3 regions of the Streptomyces sp. NPDC056628 genome follow, and region 3 is predicted to be linked to each of the others. Evidence: riboswitches for the same ligand, from Rfam matches in the RefSeq annotation. Region 3 holds a riboswitch; each other region holds the start of a gene.
The links. A riboswitch is a leader RNA that binds a small molecule or an ion and turns the genes downstream of it on or off. The one in region 3 is predicted to bind thiamine pyrophosphate.

Region 1 (5,561 bases), on a different contig from region 3:
CGCGAGATAGACGTACGACCCGTCGGCGCCCTGGTCGAAGACCTGCACCACGTTCGGATGGGCCAGCCGGGCGACGGACTTCGCCTCCCGGATGAACCGCTCGACGAACGCCCCGTCCACCGCCAGCGCCGGATGCATCACCTTGAGCGCGAGCACGCGGTCGAGGCGGGTGTCCAGGGCCCGGTAGACCGTGGCCATCCCGCCGACCGCGATCCGCGCGTCCACGCGATACCGGCCGTCGAGCACCTGCCCGACCAGAGGGTCCTGAAGGGTCGTATCCACGCAGGTGAGTGTACGAGCCGACACCGACACCCCGTCCGGTCCCGAAGAGATCGGGGCGGGACTGCGACCGTCCTGTGACGGACGCCTCACCCTCCGGGCGCCTTGACCGAACGTATTTTCAGAAGGCCGGCCGTTCCGGATCCAGCCGCGCCAGGCCGTCCACCGGGGAGGACGCCTCGGCGAAGTGCCGCCGGGGGATCCGGCCCGCCCGGCGGGCCAGCCGGCCCGCCTCCACCGCGTGCCGCATCGCGTCGGCCATCAGCACCGGCTCCTGGGCCCGCGTCACCGCCGAGGCGAGCATCACGCCCGCGCAGCCCAGCTCCATCGCGAGCGCCGCGTCCGAGGCCGTCCCGGCTCCCGCGTCCAGGATCACCGGCACGCGCGCGTGCTCCACGATCAGCGCGAAGTTGTGCGGATTGCGGATGCCGAGCCCGGAGCCGATGGGGGAGCCCAGCGGCATGATCGCCGCGCACCCGGCGTCCTCCAGCCTGCGCGCCAGCACCGGGTCGTCGTTGGTGTACGGCAGCACCGTGAACCCGTCGTCCACCAGCGTCTCCGCCGCGTCCAGCAGCTCGATCGGGTCCGGCAGCAGGGTCCGCTCGTCGGCGATGACCTCCAGCTTGACCAGGTCCGTGCCGAGCGCCTCGCGGGCGAGGCGTGCCGTCAGCACCGCCTCGCCCGCGGTGAAGCACCCCGCGGTGTTCGGCAGCACCCGGATGCCGAGCCGGTCGAGCACGGAGAGGACCGAGCCGTGCACCGAGGGGTCCACCCGCCGCATCGCGACGGTCGTCAGCTCCGTCCCGGACGCCACAAGTGCCCGCTCCAGCACGTCCAGGCTGGGCGCCCCGCCCGTGCCCATGATCAGCCGGGAGGTGAGGGACAGGTCCCCGATGACGAGGGGGTCGTCGGCCATGGGTCAGCCTCCTTGCACGGCGGTCAGGACTTCGACGCGGTCCCCCTCGCGCAGCGGCGTCGACGGCCACTGCGCGCGCGGGACGACGGTCTCGTTGAGGGCGGCGGCCACCCCGGAGGGGGCCGCCGTGAGCAGCCGGACGGCGGCGTCGAGCGCCGTGCCGGGGGCGACCCGCCGCCGCTGCCCGTTGAGCGAGATGTTCATGCCGGCTGCTCCTGGGGGGCGGCTGCGAACCGCAACGGCGTGAAGTCACGCGCAACGTCCGGCAGTTCACCGGTGGTCAGGACATGCGCCAGGACGTCCCCGGTGACCGGCGCGAGCAGCACGCCGTTGCGGTGGTGCCCGGTGGCGAGCAGCAGCCCGTCCAGGGCGGTCGGGCCGAGCAGCGGCGCGTTGTCGGGGGAGGCGGGGCGCAGGCCCGCCCGGGTCTCGGCCAGCGGCAGCTCGGTGAGGCCGGGCACCAGCTCGTGGGCGTCGCGCAGCAGCTCGTACACGCCGCCGGCGGTCACCGTGGTGTCCCAGCCCAGCTCCTCGCTCGTCGCCCCGACGACCAGCTCCCCGCTCTCGCGCGGCACCAGGTACACCTGGCTGCCCCGCACCATCGCCCGCACCGTCCGGTTCAGGAACGGCGCGAGGCCCCGCGGCACGGTCAGCCGCAGCACCTGCCCCTTCACGGGCCGCACGGGCGGCCGTACGTCGTCCGGGACGCCCGCGAGCCGGCCGCTCCGACTGCCGGCGGCGAGGACCACCCGGTCCGCGCGCAGCGCCGTGCCCTCCGTGGTGGTGACCCCCGTCGCCCGGTCCGCCGTGACGTCCAGGCGCTCGGCCCAGGCCCGGTGGAAGGTCACACCGGCCCGCTCGCACGCCTCCAGCAGCGCCCCGGTGAGCAGCCGGGGGTCGACCTGGTGGTCGCCGTCCACCCGCAGCCCACCGCGCACACCGGGCGCGAGCATCGGCTCCAGGCGCCGGCACTCCCGGCCGGTCAGCCACTCGGAGTCCAGCCCCGAACGGGTCTGCAGGGCGTGCAGCTCCCGCAGGTGGGCGCGGTCGTCCGCGTCGAGGGCCACGGCCAGCGTGCCGCACCGGCGGTAGCCGAGGGTGTGTCCGGTGAGGTCGGCGAGCTCGGCCGCGAAGTCCGGGTAGCGGCGGGCCGAGTCGAGGTTCAGGCCGAGCAGGCTCTGTTCGCCGTAGTGGAGTTCGGTGACCGCGGCCAGCATCCCGGCCGCCACCTGGGCGGCCCCGCCGCCCGGCTCCGGGTCCACCACGGCCGTGGCGAACCCGCGCTGCGCGGCCCGCCACGCCGTGACCAGGCCGATGATCCCGCCCCCGACGACGAGGACGTCTGACGTACGTGAGGACATGGGCGTCCAGCCCCTCCCTTCGCCGGCATGACCCGGATCAGGTTCGTACGGTCGGAGGCCGCCAGCCTCCCTCTCAGCCCGGTGCGTCCGGGCTCCCGCGAGTGCTCTACGGTGGCCACCCTAGCCCGCAGTCCCAGGTATCGGTAAGGGAGCCTCCCCGCATGGCCCGCTCGCTCGACGGTCTCCTCCTCGCCCCCGTCGCCGACCAGGCGCCGGGGCAGGTGGGGACGCGCACCCGGTTCACGTACCACGAGCAGGACGGCGTGGTCTGGGCCGAGTACGGCGGCGGCGACGTCGTGCGCGGGCACCTCGTCGGCACCCGGGACGGCGACCGGCTGGACTTCCGGTATGTGCAGCTCAAGCGGGACGGCACGACCTCCTCGGGCCACTGCGTGTCCACGGTGGGCGAACTCCCCGACGGGCGCGTGCGGCTGACGGAGACCTGGGAGTGGGAGTCGCAGCCGGGCAGCGGCACCAGTGTGGTCGAGCAGGTCCCGCGTCCTGACTGACGGCACGTCACGTGTCTATGGTGATCAGGTGAGCGAGCCAACCACCCAGTCGCAGCGGTCCGTGGTCGTCGCCGGCGCCGGCATGGCCGGTGTACAGACGGCGGTCGCCCTGCGGGAGAAGGGCTTCTCGGGGACGATCACCCTGATCGGCGCCGAGCCCCACCAGCCGTACGACCGCCCGCCCCTGTCCAAGGCCGTGCTGCTCGGCACCGCCGAGGGCTCCGCCTTCGACGTCGACTTCGAGGCGCTCGGCGTCGAACTGCGGCTCGGCTGCGAGGTGCTGGGCGTCCGCACCGCCGACCGCGTCCTGGACACCGAGACCGGGCCCGTCCCCTACGACGCGCTGGTGCTCGCCACCGGCGCCGAACCTCTGCGGCTGCCCGGCACCGAGGGCGTCCCCGGCGTGCACCTGCTGCGCACCCTGGACGACGCCGAGCGGCTGCGCCCGGTGCTCGCCCGGCAGCACGACGTCGTGGTCGTCGGCGCGGGCTGGATCGGAGCCGAGTTCACCACCGCCGCCCGGGAGGCGGGCTGCGCGGTGACCGTCGTGGAGGCCGCCGAGCGGCCGCTCGCGGGCGCCCTGCCCGCCGAGGTGGCCGAGCCGATGGCCGCCTGGTACGCGGACAGCGGGGCCGTGCTGCGCACCGGCACGCGCGTGGAGCGCGTCGAGCAGGGCGCCGTCGTCCTGGGCGACGGCACGCGCGTGCCCGCCGGCGCCGTCGTCGTCGGCATCGGGGCCCGGCCCGCCACCGCCTGGCTCACCGGCTCGGACATCGCGCTCGGCGCGCAGGGCGAGGTGCTGGCCGACGACCGGCTGCGCACCTCCGCCCCGGACGTGTACGCGGTGGGCGACTGCGCCTCCTTCCCGTCCGGGCGCTACGGCGAGCGGCTGCTGGTCCACCACTGGGACAACGCCCTCCAGGGGCCCCGCACGGTCGCCGCCGACATCCTCGGCGAGACCACCGCGCGCTACGACCCCGTGCCCTACTTCTGGTCCGAGCAGTTCGGCCGGTTCGTGCAGTACGCCGGACACCACCCGGGCGCCGACACGCTGCTGTGGCGCGGCGACCCGGCCGGCCCCGCCTGGTCGGTGTGCTGGCTGCGCGAGGGGCGGCTGGCCGCCCTCCTGGCGGTGGGCCGCCCCCGGGACCTCGCCCAGGGACGGCGGCTGATCGAGGCGGGGGCGCCGATGGACGCCTCGCTGCTGACGGACCCCGCGCGGCCCCTGAAGGCGGCGTTGGCGTGACGCACGGGCAGGCGGCCGCGCCCGGCCGGACCGGCCTGACTTCCGACTGTCGGTGCCAGATGGCAGGCTTGTTCCCGTGACCGAGATTGACGCAAAGATCGATGCTCTCGTCCCCGCCTGGCTCACCGTCCCCGACATCGCCGAGATGCTCGGCGTCGAGGTGACCCGCGTCCGGCAGCTGGTCAAGGAGGGCCAGCTCATCGCCGTACGCCGGGGTGAGAACCGCGCGCTGCACGTCCCCGCCGCCTTCATCGACGGGGACAAGGTCGTCAAGGGCCTGTCCGGGACCCTGACGCTCCTGCGGGACGACGGCTTCACGGACGAAGAGATGCTGGAGTGGCTCTTCACTCCCGACCCCTCCCTGCCCGGCACGCCCGCGCAGGCCCTCAGCGAGAACCGCGGCACGGAGGTGAAGCGCCGCGCCCAGGCGCTCGCCGTCTGACCGACCCGCACAAGCCCCCTTCGGCCGGTCCCGGGTCGCGTACGACACGCGGCCCGGGGCGCCGGCCGGCAGGCGTACGCCCCGGGCGCCGCATCCGTATCCCGCGCCCCGCGGTGCACCCGTGCCCGCCGCCGGACCCCGGCGACGGCTCCCGGTACCGTGCCAGCGTCCGGCACCCGCCCGGCACCCGGCACCACCGATCCCAGGGGGCTCCGCATGTCCGACACCGCCCGTGCGCAACTCGCCGACGCCCGGCTGTACCTGTGCACCGACGCCCGCAGGCGCCAGGGCGACCTCGTGGAGTTCCTGGACGCCGTGCTCGCCGGTGGCGTCGACATCGTGCAGCTGCGCGACAAGGGCATGGAGGCCGCCGAGGAGCTGGAGCACCTGCGGGTCCTGGCCGAGGCGTGCGCCCGGCACGGCAAGCTCCTCGCGGTCAACGACCGGGCCGACGTGGCCCATGCCGCCGGCTCCGACGTCCTGCACCTGGGCCAGGGCGACCTGCCCGTCCCGGCCGCCCGGGCGATCCTCGGCCCCGACGTCCTGATAGGCCGCTCCACGCACACCGAGGCGGAGGCCACCGCGGCGGCCGTCCAGGAGGGCGTCGACTACTTCTGCACCGGCCCCTGCTGGCCCACCCCGACCAAGCCCGGCCGGCCCGCCCCCGGTCTCGGCCTGGTCCGCCACACCGCCGCCCTCGGCACCGAGCGTCCCTGGTTCGCCATCGGCGGCATCGACCTCGGCAACCTCGACCGGGTGCTGGAGGCCGGAGCCCGCCGGGTCGTCGTCGTACGGGCCCTCACGGAGG
Region 2 (5,561 bases), on a different contig from region 3:
AGCCGGGCGGGGGCGCGATGGGACTCGCCACCAGCGTGGGAGAGGTCGCCGAGACCGCGGGACCCGGCCTCGTCGCCGTCCTCGCGGTCCTGGCACCCGTCCTCGCCGGCACCGCCGCGGCGATATTCCTGCTCGTCGGATACATCCTGAAGATGTTCAATCCCGAGCAGGCCTTCGCCCAGACCATGCTCACCACGGGATGGGTGTTCGGTGCCATCGCTGCGGCGGCCATCCTGGTCGCCGCCGTCGGGCTCCTGCTGACCGCCCTGCGCAACCGGCCCGCCCTCGACGGCGCGCCCTACGGCGCGCTGAGCGAGGAAGTGATCCTGGCCAGGGAGGCCTGGCGGGAGGCCCTGCTGGAACGCGGCATCCTGCCCTTCCTGCGGGAAGCGCTGGCCGACCCCGGCACGGCCGCCGCCCTGCACCCCACCTCACCGTCGACTCCGGCGGGCCGGATGCCGAACCTCGGCTACGGCCGCCCCGGGTTCAGCAGCCCGGACGACGGCCCCGCCGGGGGCCACCGTCCGCGCTTCTCGAGCCCGGACTACACCAGCCCGGACTTCGGAGGCCCGGAACACCAGCCGGAGTGACCCCCGGCCTGCGCCCCGCCGCACGAGGCCCTCACAGGCACCTCCTGCGACGACCCCGAGGCAGACTTTTCGGGGGAGGCGCAAGCCGAGCAGCCCTACAGCGTGCGGTTCCAGGGAGAGTTCCTCGTGCATCCCCCGACGGGACGCGGCACGAAGGTCCGGGGCGCTCCTTCCCGACGCATCCATGTGCCGGGCCAGTCGCTCGTTACTCACACGGGCCTGGACGACCCGCGACTCATGAAGCAGCCGCAGGTCGCCCCCTGAAGGTACCGATCAGTCCGCCAGCGGCAGGTACACCCTGTTGCCCGCCGCCGCGAACTCCTTGGACTTCTGAGCCATGCCCTCCTCGATCTCCTCCTGCGAGCCGCCGTGCCTGCGGCGGATGTCCTGGGAGATCTTCATGGAGCAGAACTTCGGCCCGCACATGGAGCAGAAGTGGGCCGTCTTGGCGGGCTCGGCCGGCAGGGTCTCGTCGTGGAACTCGCGGGCCGTGTCCGGGTCGAGCGCCAGGTTGAACTGGTCCTCCCAGCGGAACTCGAAGCGGGCGTCGGACAGCGCGTCGTCCCACTCCTGCGCCCCGGGGTGGCCCTTGGCGAGGTCCGCGGCATGCGCGGCGATCTTGTAGGTGATGACGCCGGTCTTGACGTCGTCACGGTTGGGCAGGCCCAGGTGCTCCTTGGGCGTCACGTAGCAGAGCATGGCGGTGCCCCACCAGGCGATCATCGCGGCACCGATGCCGGACGTGATGTGGTCGTACGCCGGCGCGACGTCCGTGGTCAGCGGGCCGAGCGTATAGAACGGAGCTTCATCGCAGATCTCCTGCTGAAGGTCGATGTTCTCCTTGATCTTGTGCATCGGGACGTGTCCCGGGCCTTCGATCATGGTCTGTACGTTGAAACGCTTGGCGATGGTGTTGAGTTCCCCGAGCGTCCGCAACTCCGCGAACTGCGCCTCGTCGTTGGCGTCCGCGATCGACCCCGGCCTGAGGCCGTCGCCCAGCGAGTAGGTGACGTCGTAGGCGGCGAGGATCTCGCAGAGCTGCTCGAAGTTCTCGTACAGGAAGCTCTCCTTGTGGTGCGCCAGGCACCACGCGGCCATGATCGAGCCGCCGCGGGAGACGATGCCCGTCTTGCGGTTCGCCGTGAGCGGCACGTACGGCAGGCGCACGCCCGCGTGGACGGTCATGTAGTCCACGCCCTGCTCGGCCTGCTCGATGACCGTGTCCTTGTAGATCTCCCAGGTCAGTTCCTCAGCCTTGCCGTCGACCTTCTCCAGCGCCTGGTAGAGCGGCACCGTGCCGATGGGGACGGGGGAGTTGCGCAGCACCCACTCGCGCGTGGTGTGGATGTTGCGGCCGGTGGAGAGGTCCATGACCGTGTCGGCGCCCCAGCGGGTCGCCCAGGTCATCTTCTCGACCTCCTCCTCGATGGAGGAGGTCACGGCGGAGTTGCCGATGTTGGCGTTGACCTTCACCAGGAACCGCTTGCCGATGATCATCGGCTCGATCTCCGGGTGGTTGACGTTGGCGGGCAGGACCGCCCGCCCCGCGGCGATCTCCGCACGGACCACCTCGGGGTCGACGTTCTCCCGGATCGCCACGAACTCCATCTCGGGGGTGATCTCCCCGCGGCGGGCGTACGCGAGCTGGGTGACCGCCTGTCCGTCGCGGCCGCGCCGGGGCTGACGCGGCCGTCCCGGGAACACCGCGTCGAGGTTGCGCAGACCCCCTCGCGGCGCTGTGTGCTTGATGCCGTCGTCCTCGGGCCGGACGGGCCGGCCCGCGTACTCCTCGGTGTCCCCGCGGGTGACGATCCAGTTCTCCCGCAGCGGGGGCAGCCCGCGGCGGACGTCGGTCTCGGCGGCTGGATCGGTGTACGGGCCCGACGTGTCGTACAGCGGGACCGACTGCCCGTTGGTGAGGTGCACCTGGCGGACCGGCACCCGCAGATCGGGGCGTGAGCCCTCGGTGTACGCCTTGTGCCAGCCGATGGACTTCCCGGCCTCTGCGGAGACTTCGCCCTGCAGGGGCGATTCGTCCTGGTTCGAGGCAGGCGTGCGCGCGTCCTTGATGGTCATGAGACCTACTCCCTACGCCGGCATTACCCGGTAACAGGTTCGGCGGTCGACGCAGCGGTATCCGTCTGCCGACGTTTCATGTGGAACGTCACTCGTGACGAGTGATGTTTCATGTGAAACATCGCTGGGACGGAGGTCAGCGCCCTCTCAGCCCGGTGCTCCGAGCTCCCGCGTGTACAAAGGTGGTTCCACGCTAGCGCCAGTTCGGGCGCGCTGAACAGAGGGCCCTCTCCGTTCTTGCGATGATCGATCGGTGACCACGATGCATGAACCTCCGTACCCGCCGCGCGAACCGCGCCGCGGCCAAGGCCCGGGAAACGGCCCCGCGCGGCACAACGACCGTGACGAGCGGCGGGGTTCGGGAGCGCCCGGGGACGGGCCCGACAGCGGGCACGAACACGGGCATGGATCCGGGCACGGGCACTCCCACAGCCATTCCCACGGTCCGGCCGCTCCTGTCTCCCGGCATCTGCGCAAGGTCATCGCGGCCGTCCTGATCCCGTTCGCCGCGGCCGTGGTGGTCGGCCTCGCGGTGCTCTGGCCGGGCGGTGCCCCGGCGCACGAGCGCACCGGGGTCGGCTTCGACCGGCAGACCCAGCAGGCCACGGTCACGAAGGTGGTCGAGCTGAGCTGCAAGGAGGTGGGCGCCGGCGGAGCCCCGCCGCCCGCGGACACCGCCGCCGCGGAAGGCTCCTCCACCGGCGAGGGCTTCTCCGCGGCGCGGGAGGAGAGCGGTACCTGCAAGAAGGCGACGATCCGCGTCGACACGGGGAAGGACAAGGGCCGTACGTTCACGGAGATCGTCCAGCCCGACCAGTCACGGCAGTTGAGCGAAGGTCAGGAGGTCGTGGTCGCCTACGAGCCCTCTGCCCCCAAGGACCTCCAGTACGCCGTCGCCGACGTCAACCGGCGCGTCCCGCTCTCGGCGCTCGCCGGGATCTTCGCCGTCGCCGTCGTGCTCGTCGGGCGGCTGCGGGGCGTCATGGCCCTGGTATCACTGGCGATCAGCTTCCTGCTGCTCAACTTCTTCATCCTGCCGGCGATCCTTCAGGGCTCGAACCCGCTGGTCGTCGCGGTGGTGGGGGCGAGCGCCATCATGCTGATCGCGCTCTACCTGTGTCACGGCCCGTCGGCACGTACGTCGGTCGCGGTCCTCGGCACGCTCACCTCGCTTCTGCTGATCGGGCTCCTGGGCTCGGTGTTCATCGACTGGGCAGCGCTCACCGGCAACACCGACGACAGCACAGGCCTCATCCACGGCCTGTACCCGTCGATCGACATGAGCGGTCTGCTGCTGGCCGGGATCATCATCGGCTCGCTCGGTGTGCTCGACGACGTGACGGTCACCCAGACGTCCGCGGTCTGGGAGCTGCACGAGGCCAATCCGACGATGGGCTGGCGCGGGCTGTACCGGGCGGGCATCCGCATCGGGCGCGACCACATCGCGTCGGTCGTCAACACGCTCGTCCTCGCCTACGCGGGCGCCGCGCTGCCCCTGCTGCTGCTCTTCTCCATCGCCCAGAGCGGCGTCGGCACGGTCGCCAACAGCGAGCTGGTGGCGGAGGAGATCGTGCGGACGCTGGTGGGCTCCATCGGCCTCGTCGCCTCCGTGCCGGTGACGACGGCCCTGGCGGCCCTGGTGGTGTCGGCCGACCGGCCCGAGCCCGGCACGGCGCCCGTGGGGGCCCGTCCGGCCGTGGCGGGCCCCGCACCGGCCACGGGGCGGGGTGGGCGGGGGCGGCGGCGCAAGCGGTGAGGCAGGGCCTCTGAGCCGCCCCCGACCTCCGCTGAAGCGTTACGCCACTCCCGCCCCCGGCCGTCGTGACGCCTCAGCCCGCGCTCTGCTCCTCCGCGAGGATGCGGTCCAGGGCCTCGTCGAGATACGCGTCGAAGCCGGCGAGCGCCCCCTCCTGCCCGAGCGGCACCAGCTTGTCGGTGCGGTCCAGGAACGCCACGAGCGGTGCGACGGAGGAGCGGAACAGCGCCTGGTCCGGGCCGACCTGGAGCCGGATCAGCACGTCGCCCAAGGTGTCGGAGCCGGCCGGCGAGACCCGTACATCGCCCTCGCCGCAGGGCGTGCCCACGCCGTCGACCAGCAGCTCGCGACCGAAGGCCCAGGTGACCGGGGCATCACCGGGCAGATGGAACGTCAGGCGCACGGCATAGGGATCACAGGTCTCGTAGCGCAGTTCCACCGGGATGCGGAAGGAGAGCTCCTCCGAGACGAGAAAGCTCATCATGACCTCTGCCTGTACGGACTCGCGCATCGCCTACCCCGCCGGTTGCCTTCGACTGGCCGGGACGGACCCCGACACTGGTGGAATCTTGCTGAACGTACACGAGAGATCACAAGGAGTGAGTTTTCAGATGCTGATAGAGAGCGCGAGTGACCCCAGGAGCCGGCCGATCTCGACCTGCAGCTGGCGCACCGCCGAGTGCAGCCGGTCGGCCTGGTGGAGGGGGAGGGACAGGGCCATCGTCGCGGCCGTCGTGCCCACCGTGATCGGGATGGCCGCGCACACCGTGCCCAGCGCGTACTCCTGACGTTCGGTCACGGGGGCCATGTGCCCGGCCTGGTCCAGACGTCGTAGCAGGCTGTGGCTGTCCGCGACCGTGTAGGGCGTGATGGCCCGCACGGGATACCGGTCCAGATGGTCCCGGCGGGCCTCCTCGTCCAGTTGGGAGAGCAGGCACTTGCCGACGGCGTGGGCATGGCCGGTCTCACGGAAGTCGGCCCACTCGTGCACCGCCGGATTGCCCGGGGTGTCGGAGACGCACATGACCTCGATCTCGCCGTCGCGGTACTGGGCGTAGTAAACCGGGGCACCGATCGCGTCACGCCATTGAGCGAGTGCGTCGACCATGGTGCTGCGACGTTTCTGCTGGGCGCTGCTG
Region 3 (5,561 bases):
TGGGAGCCGGGAGACCGCCTGCCCTCCCGCGCCCAGATCGGCGAGGAGTGCGGTGTGGGCGAGAACGTGGTCCGCCGAGCTCAGGAGTTGCTGATCTCCCAGGGTGTGTTGGAGGGTCGTGCGGGATCGGGCACATACGTCGCCGAGCTGCGGCAGCGCGTGCGGGTGGTCCGTTCCTCGGCGCGCGAGCAGCCCAATGGCTCGCCCTTCCGCGCGGACATGAAGGCCGTCGGCAGGCAAGGGGACTGGGAGAGCAGGACCGACGCCAAGGTGTCGGCGCCGGCGGAGATCGCGGCACGGTTGGGTATCGCCGAGGGCGAGCTGTGCGTCCGCACGACGTACGAGTTCCTGGCGGACGGCAGGCCCGTGCAACTGTCGACGAGTTGGGAGCCGTACGACCTCACGGCCGGCACACTCGTCGTCCTCCCCGAGGGAGGGCCGTACGCCGGGGCGGGCGTCGTGAACCGCATGGCCGCGATCGGTATCACCGTCGGCCACGCCGTAGAGCAGCCGGAGCCGCGGCAGGCAACCGCCGAGGAGGCGTCGCTCCTGGGCATCCAGAAGGCCGGTCTCGTCACGCACATCCGGCGGACGTACTACAGCGACGAGGGGCGGCCCGTGGAGACGGCGGACATCGTGGTGCCCGCCGCTCACTGCGAGATCGTCTACGAGATCCCGATCAACCGTCCGTAGCGGCCTGCGGGACCCGGGCGAGCAGGTCTGTGGGTGCCGCGCCTACCTTCGGCGTCGGATGTACCAACCAGCCACCAGCACGATGAGGATGGCAACCACGAAGGCCCACACGGTCGTTCCGCCGTGGTACGAGCGGTAGGCAGTCAGAGCAAGCATGTTCAGGCGGATACCCCGGGCGTGCGGCTTCAGCCGACGCGCGTCGTCCGCCCCTCTGCCGAATGCGTGTCGAAGGCGCCGCGCGTCCGCGATCGTCAGCCGAAGAGCACGAGGTCAGGGGGCAATGCCGATGATCTCGCCAGGCGCCTTCTAAGCACTGGTCCCAAGGGTCATGATCTACCGATGGATGAGTACGCGTGGCCTACGGGTCCTGAGGTGCCAGCCGCGGACTTGGTGCGGAAGAGCTGGGAGACAACCGTCGCGGCCCTGCCCATAGAGGCCCGGGTCACCGGAGAGGTCATCGGGCGCCGGCCCTTCGGCGTCTTCATACGTATAGACGGCGTGCCGCACGCCGTAGCGCTGGCGGAGATCACGGCCATGCCGCAGGGGATGGACCTCCCGGCCCTGGGCACCTTCGTCAGTGGGGCGGTCTACTGGCACACCGCACATAACCACCAGGTCAAGGTCCGGCTCGACGAGTGGCAGGCGGCCGACGAGTGATCGCTGCTGGGCCGTCCCTGGGCCGTGCGAGGTTGGCCGATGATGACAGACGGCACCCGTGGGTGACCGCCCCCACCCCGCTCCGGCCTGGGCATCCAGAGTTGATCTGCCACACTGGAAGAGTTATGCCTGCACCCGGAGAACTCACATTCGTCGCCCCGCGCGGAGCCAAGAAGCCGCCGCGGCATCTTGCCGATCTCACGCCCGGTGAGCGCAAGGACGCCGTCGCCGCGATCGGCGAGAAGCCGTTTCGTGCCAAGCAGCTCTCGCAGCACTACTTCGCGCGGTACGCGCACGATCCGGAGCAGTGGACCGACATCCCCGCCGGGTCCCGCGCCAAGCTGCGGGAGGAGCTGCTGCCCGAGCTGATGACCGTCGTGCGGCATCTGTCGACCGACCAGGGGACCACGCGTAAGACGCTGTGGCGGCTGTTCGACGGGACCCTCGTCGAGTCCGTGCTCATGCGGTACCCGGATCGGGTCACCATGTGCATCAGTTCGCAGGCCGGGTGTGGGATGAATTGTCCCTTCTGTGCCACCGGGCAAGCGGGGCTCGACCGGAATCTGTCCACCGCTGAGATCGTCCATCAGATCGTTGACGGGATGCGGGCGCTCAGGGACGGGGAAGTGCCCGGGGGGCCCGCTCGGCTGTCCAACATCGTCTTCATGGGGATGGGCGAGCCGCTCGCCAACTACAACCGGGTCGTCGGCGCCATCCGGCGGCTCACCGATCCGGAGCCGGACGGGATGGGGCTCTCGCAGCGGGGGATCACCGTCTCCACCGTCGGGCTCGTGCCCGCCATCCACCGGCTCGCCGATGAAGGGCTCAAGAGCCGGCTCGCCATCTCGCTGCACGCCCCCGACGACGAGCTGCGCGACACCCTCGTCCCCGTGAACACACGGTGGAAGGTGCGCGAGGTGCTGGACGCCGGGTTCGAGTACGTCGCGAAGACCGGCCGCCGGCTGTCCATCGAGTACGCGCTCATCCGGGACATCAACGACCAGGCCTGGCGCGGTGACCGGCTCGGGCGGCTGCTCAAGGGCAAGCCCGTGCATGTCAACCTCATTCCGCTGAACCCGACGCCGGGCTCGAAGTGGACCGCCTCGCGGCCCGAGGACGAGAAGGCGTTCGTGGAGGCCATCGCCGCCCACGGTGTACCGGTGACGGTCCGGGACACCCGTGGTCAGGAGATCGACGGGGCGTGTGGTCAGCTCGCCGCCACCGAGCGGTAGTCTGACCGGCGTCCACACATCTGCATATTCCGACAGGGGAGCGCCACAGCGCTGAGAGTGCGGCACCGGCCGCAGACCCTCCGAACCTGGCCCAGGTCATTCTGGGTAGGGAGATCGGTCATCACTCGAGCTGTTGCGCCCTGCCCGAGCCCCCCGGGGGCCACGGGCAGGGCCGCGTCTCTTCCTGGTCACCCCAGGAGGAATTCAGTGAGCATCACCAAGAAGGCCACGGCCCTCGGCGTCGGGCTCGGTCTTGTCGCCCTGCCGGTGCTGACCGCCTGCGGCTCGTCCGACGACGGTGCCGGCGGCAGCGGCGGCGGTTCGCGGACCGTCACCCTGGTCAGCCACAACTCGTGGGCCGTGTCCAAGGACGTCCTCGCCGGCTTCGAGAAGCAGTCCGGCTACAAGGTCCGGGTCCTCGAGGACGGCGACGCGGGGCAGGCCGTCAACAAGGCCATCCTCACCAAGGACAACCCGCAGGGCGACGTCTTCTTCGGCGTGGACAACACCCTGCTGTCCCGGGCCCTCGACAACGGCCTGTTCCAGTCGTACGAGGCCAAGGGCTCCGACCGGGTCCTGCCCGAGTTCCGGGTCGACCAGGGCAAGCACCGGGTCACCCCCGTCGACACCGGCGACATCTGCGTCAACTACGACAAGGCGTACTTCAGCGAGCGCAAGCTGGACCCGCCCACCTCGTTCGGCGACCTGGCCAAGCCCGCGTACAAGAACCTCCTCGTCACCGAGAACGCCTCCACCTCGTCGCCCGGCCTCGGGTTCCTCCTCGGCACCGCCGCCAAGTACGGCGACGACGGCTGGCCGGACTACTGGAAGAAGCTGAAGGCCAACGGCGTCAAGGTCGTCGACGGCTGGGAGCAGGCCTACAACGAGGAGTTCTCCGGTTCGGCCGGCGGGAAGAAGGCGAAGGGCGACCGGCCCCTCGTCGTGTCGTACGCCTCCTCGCCGCCCGCCGAGGTGATCTACGCCGACCCCCGGCCCTCGACCGCGCCGACGGGTGTCGTGGACGACACCTGCTTCCGGCAGGTCGAGTACGCCGGTCTGCTCAGTAACGCGGGCAACCCCACGGGCGGCAAGGCGCTGATCGACTTCCTGCTGACCAAGACGTTCCAGGAGGACATGCCGCTGAACATGTTCGTGTACCCGGTGCGGAAGGACGCCCAGGTGCCGAAGGAGTTCACGGAGTACGGGCCGCCGGCGAAGAACCCCGAGACCATGGACCCGGCGAAGATCGCCGCCCACCGTGACGACTGGGTCAAGTCGTGGACCTCGCTCGTCCTGAGGTAACGGCACGCCGCACGCGGGGCGCGGCGACGAGGCTCGGTCTCGTGGCCGTGCCCGTCGCGTTCTTCGCGGTCTTCTTCGCCTACCCGGTCGCCGCGATCGTCGCGCGCGGCCTGAACGTCGACGGGGCGTGGCGGTTCGGTCGGCTGTGGGACGTGCTCGGGCAGTCCGACATCCGGCACGTGCTGTGGTTCACCACCTGGCAGGCCCTCGCCTCCACCGCGCTCACCCTGCTGATCGCGCTGCCCGGCGCCTATGTCTTCGCCCGTTTCGACTTCCCCGGCAAACAGGTCCTGCGGGCCGTGGTGACCGTGCCGTTCGTGCTGCCGACGGTCGTCGTCGGCACGGCGTTCCTCGCGCTCGTGGGCCGCGGCGGGCTGCTGGACGAGCTGTGGGGCGTACGGCTGGACACCACCGTGTGGGCCATCCTGCTCGCGCACGTCTTCTTCAACTACGCCGTCGTCGTAAGGACGGTGGGCGGCCTCTGGGCCCAGCTGGACCCCCGGCAGGAGGAGGCCGCGCGGATGCTCGGGGCGTCCCGGTGGACCGCCTGGCGGACCGTCACCCTGCCGGCGCTCGGGCCCGCCGTGGCCGCCGCCGCGCTCATGGTCTTCCTGTTCACCTTCACCTCCTTCGGTGTGGTCCAGATCCTCGGCGGTCCGGCCTTCTCCACTCTGGAGGTCGAGATCTACCGGCAGACCTCCGAGATCTTCGACCTGTCCACGGCCGCCGTGCTGACGATCGTGCAGTTCCTGGCGGTCGGCACGATCCTCGCCGTGCACGCCTGGACCGTACGGCGGCGGGAGAGCACCCTGCGTCTGGTCGACGCGTCCGTGACGGCGCGGCGACCGCACGGTGCCGGGCAGTGGGCGCTGCTCGCCGGTGTCCTGGCCGTCGTCGCCGTCCTGCTGGTGCTGCCGCTGGCCGTCCTGGTGCGGCGCTCGCTGGACGCGCCCGGCTTCGGTTACTACCGGGCGCTCACCGAGGCCGACGGCGGGGTCTTCCTCGTGGCGCCGATCGAGGCGATCGGCAACTCGCTCCAGTACGCCGTCGTCGCGACCCTCATCGCCGTGCTGGTCGGCGGACTGGCGGCGGCCGCACTGACCCGGCGGGACGCGGGCCGGTTCGTCCGGGGCTTCGACGCGCTGCTGATGCTGCCGCTCGGGGTGTCCGCGGTGACCGTCGGGTTCGGGTTCCTGATCTCCCTGGACGAGCCGCCGCTCGACCTGAGAAGCAGCTGGATCCTGGTGCCGCTCGCGCAGGCGCTGGTCGGAGTGCCCTTCGTCGTACGGACCATGCTGCCCGTGCTGCGGGCCGTCGACGACCGGCTGCGGGAGGCGGCCGCGGTCCTCGGCGCCTCGCCCTGGCGGGTGTGGCGGGAGATCGACCTGCCGATGGTGCGCCGGGCGCTGCTGATCGCGGCCGGGTTCGCCTTCGCGGTGTCGCTCGGCGAGTTCGGCGCGACCGTGTTCATCGCACGGCCCGACAACCCGACCCTGCCGGTCGCGGTGGCCCGGCTGCTGGGACGCGCGGGTGACCTCAACTACGGCCAGGCGATGGCCCTTTCGACGGTGCTGATGGTGGTGTGCGCGGTGGCGCTCCTGGTGCTGGAGCGGCTGCGCACCGACCGGACGGGGGAGTTCTAGATGCTGCTGAGCCTTACGGACGCGACGGTCCGCT

Region 1: linked by a shared signal. The riboswitch ahead of thiO (glycine oxidase ThiO) and the one ahead of ACFRAC_RS22255 (thiamine ABC transporter substrate binding subunit) in region 3 are both predicted to bind thiamine pyrophosphate.
Region 2: linked by a shared signal. The riboswitch ahead of thiC (phosphomethylpyrimidine synthase ThiC) and the one ahead of ACFRAC_RS22255 (thiamine ABC transporter substrate binding subunit) in region 3 are both predicted to bind thiamine pyrophosphate.

The regions. Positions count from the first base shown of each region.
Region 1 is NZ_JBHTWG010000008.1:192,211-197,771, reverse strand. Features, by position in the region: gene pknB (Stk1 family PASTA domain-containing Ser/Thr kinase) at 1-282, opposite strand, end outside; gene ACFRAC_RS14085 (thiazole synthase) at 401-1,195, opposite strand; gene thiS (sulfur carrier protein ThiS) at 1,199-1,399, opposite strand; gene thiO (glycine oxidase ThiO) at 1,396-2,556, opposite strand; TPP riboswitch at 2,554-2,665, opposite strand; gene ACFRAC_RS14070 (hypothetical protein) at 2,718-3,065, shown strand; gene ACFRAC_RS14065 (NAD(P)/FAD-dependent oxidoreductase) at 3,127-4,311, shown strand; gene ACFRAC_RS14060 (Rv2175c family DNA-binding protein) at 4,388-4,753, shown strand; gene thiE (thiamine phosphate synthase) at 4,970-5,561, shown strand, end outside.
Region 2 is NZ_JBHTWG010000004.1:106,278-111,838, forward strand. Features, by position in the region: gene ACFRAC_RS08075 (hypothetical protein) at 1-590, shown strand, start outside; gene thiC (phosphomethylpyrimidine synthase ThiC) at 864-2,666, opposite strand; TPP riboswitch at 2,659-2,848, opposite strand; gene ACFRAC_RS08085 (YibE/F family protein) at 2,920-4,422, shown strand; gene ACFRAC_RS08090 (SsgA family sporulation/cell division regulator) at 4,496-4,933, opposite strand; gene ACFRAC_RS08095 (IclR family transcriptional regulator) at 5,030-5,561, opposite strand, start outside.
Region 3 is NZ_JBHTWG010000018.1:125,109-130,669, reverse strand. Features, by position in the region: gene ACFRAC_RS22270 (GntR family transcriptional regulator) at 1-693, shown strand, start outside; gene ACFRAC_RS22265 (hypothetical protein) at 1,066-1,350, shown strand; gene rlmN (23S rRNA (adenine(2503)-C(2))-methyltransferase RlmN) at 1,476-2,582, shown strand; TPP riboswitch at 2,607-2,712, shown strand; gene ACFRAC_RS22255 (thiamine ABC transporter substrate binding subunit) at 2,790-3,884, shown strand; gene ACFRAC_RS22250 (ABC transporter permease) at 3,860-5,527, shown strand; gene ACFRAC_RS22245 (ABC transporter ATP-binding protein) at 5,528-5,561, shown strand, end outside.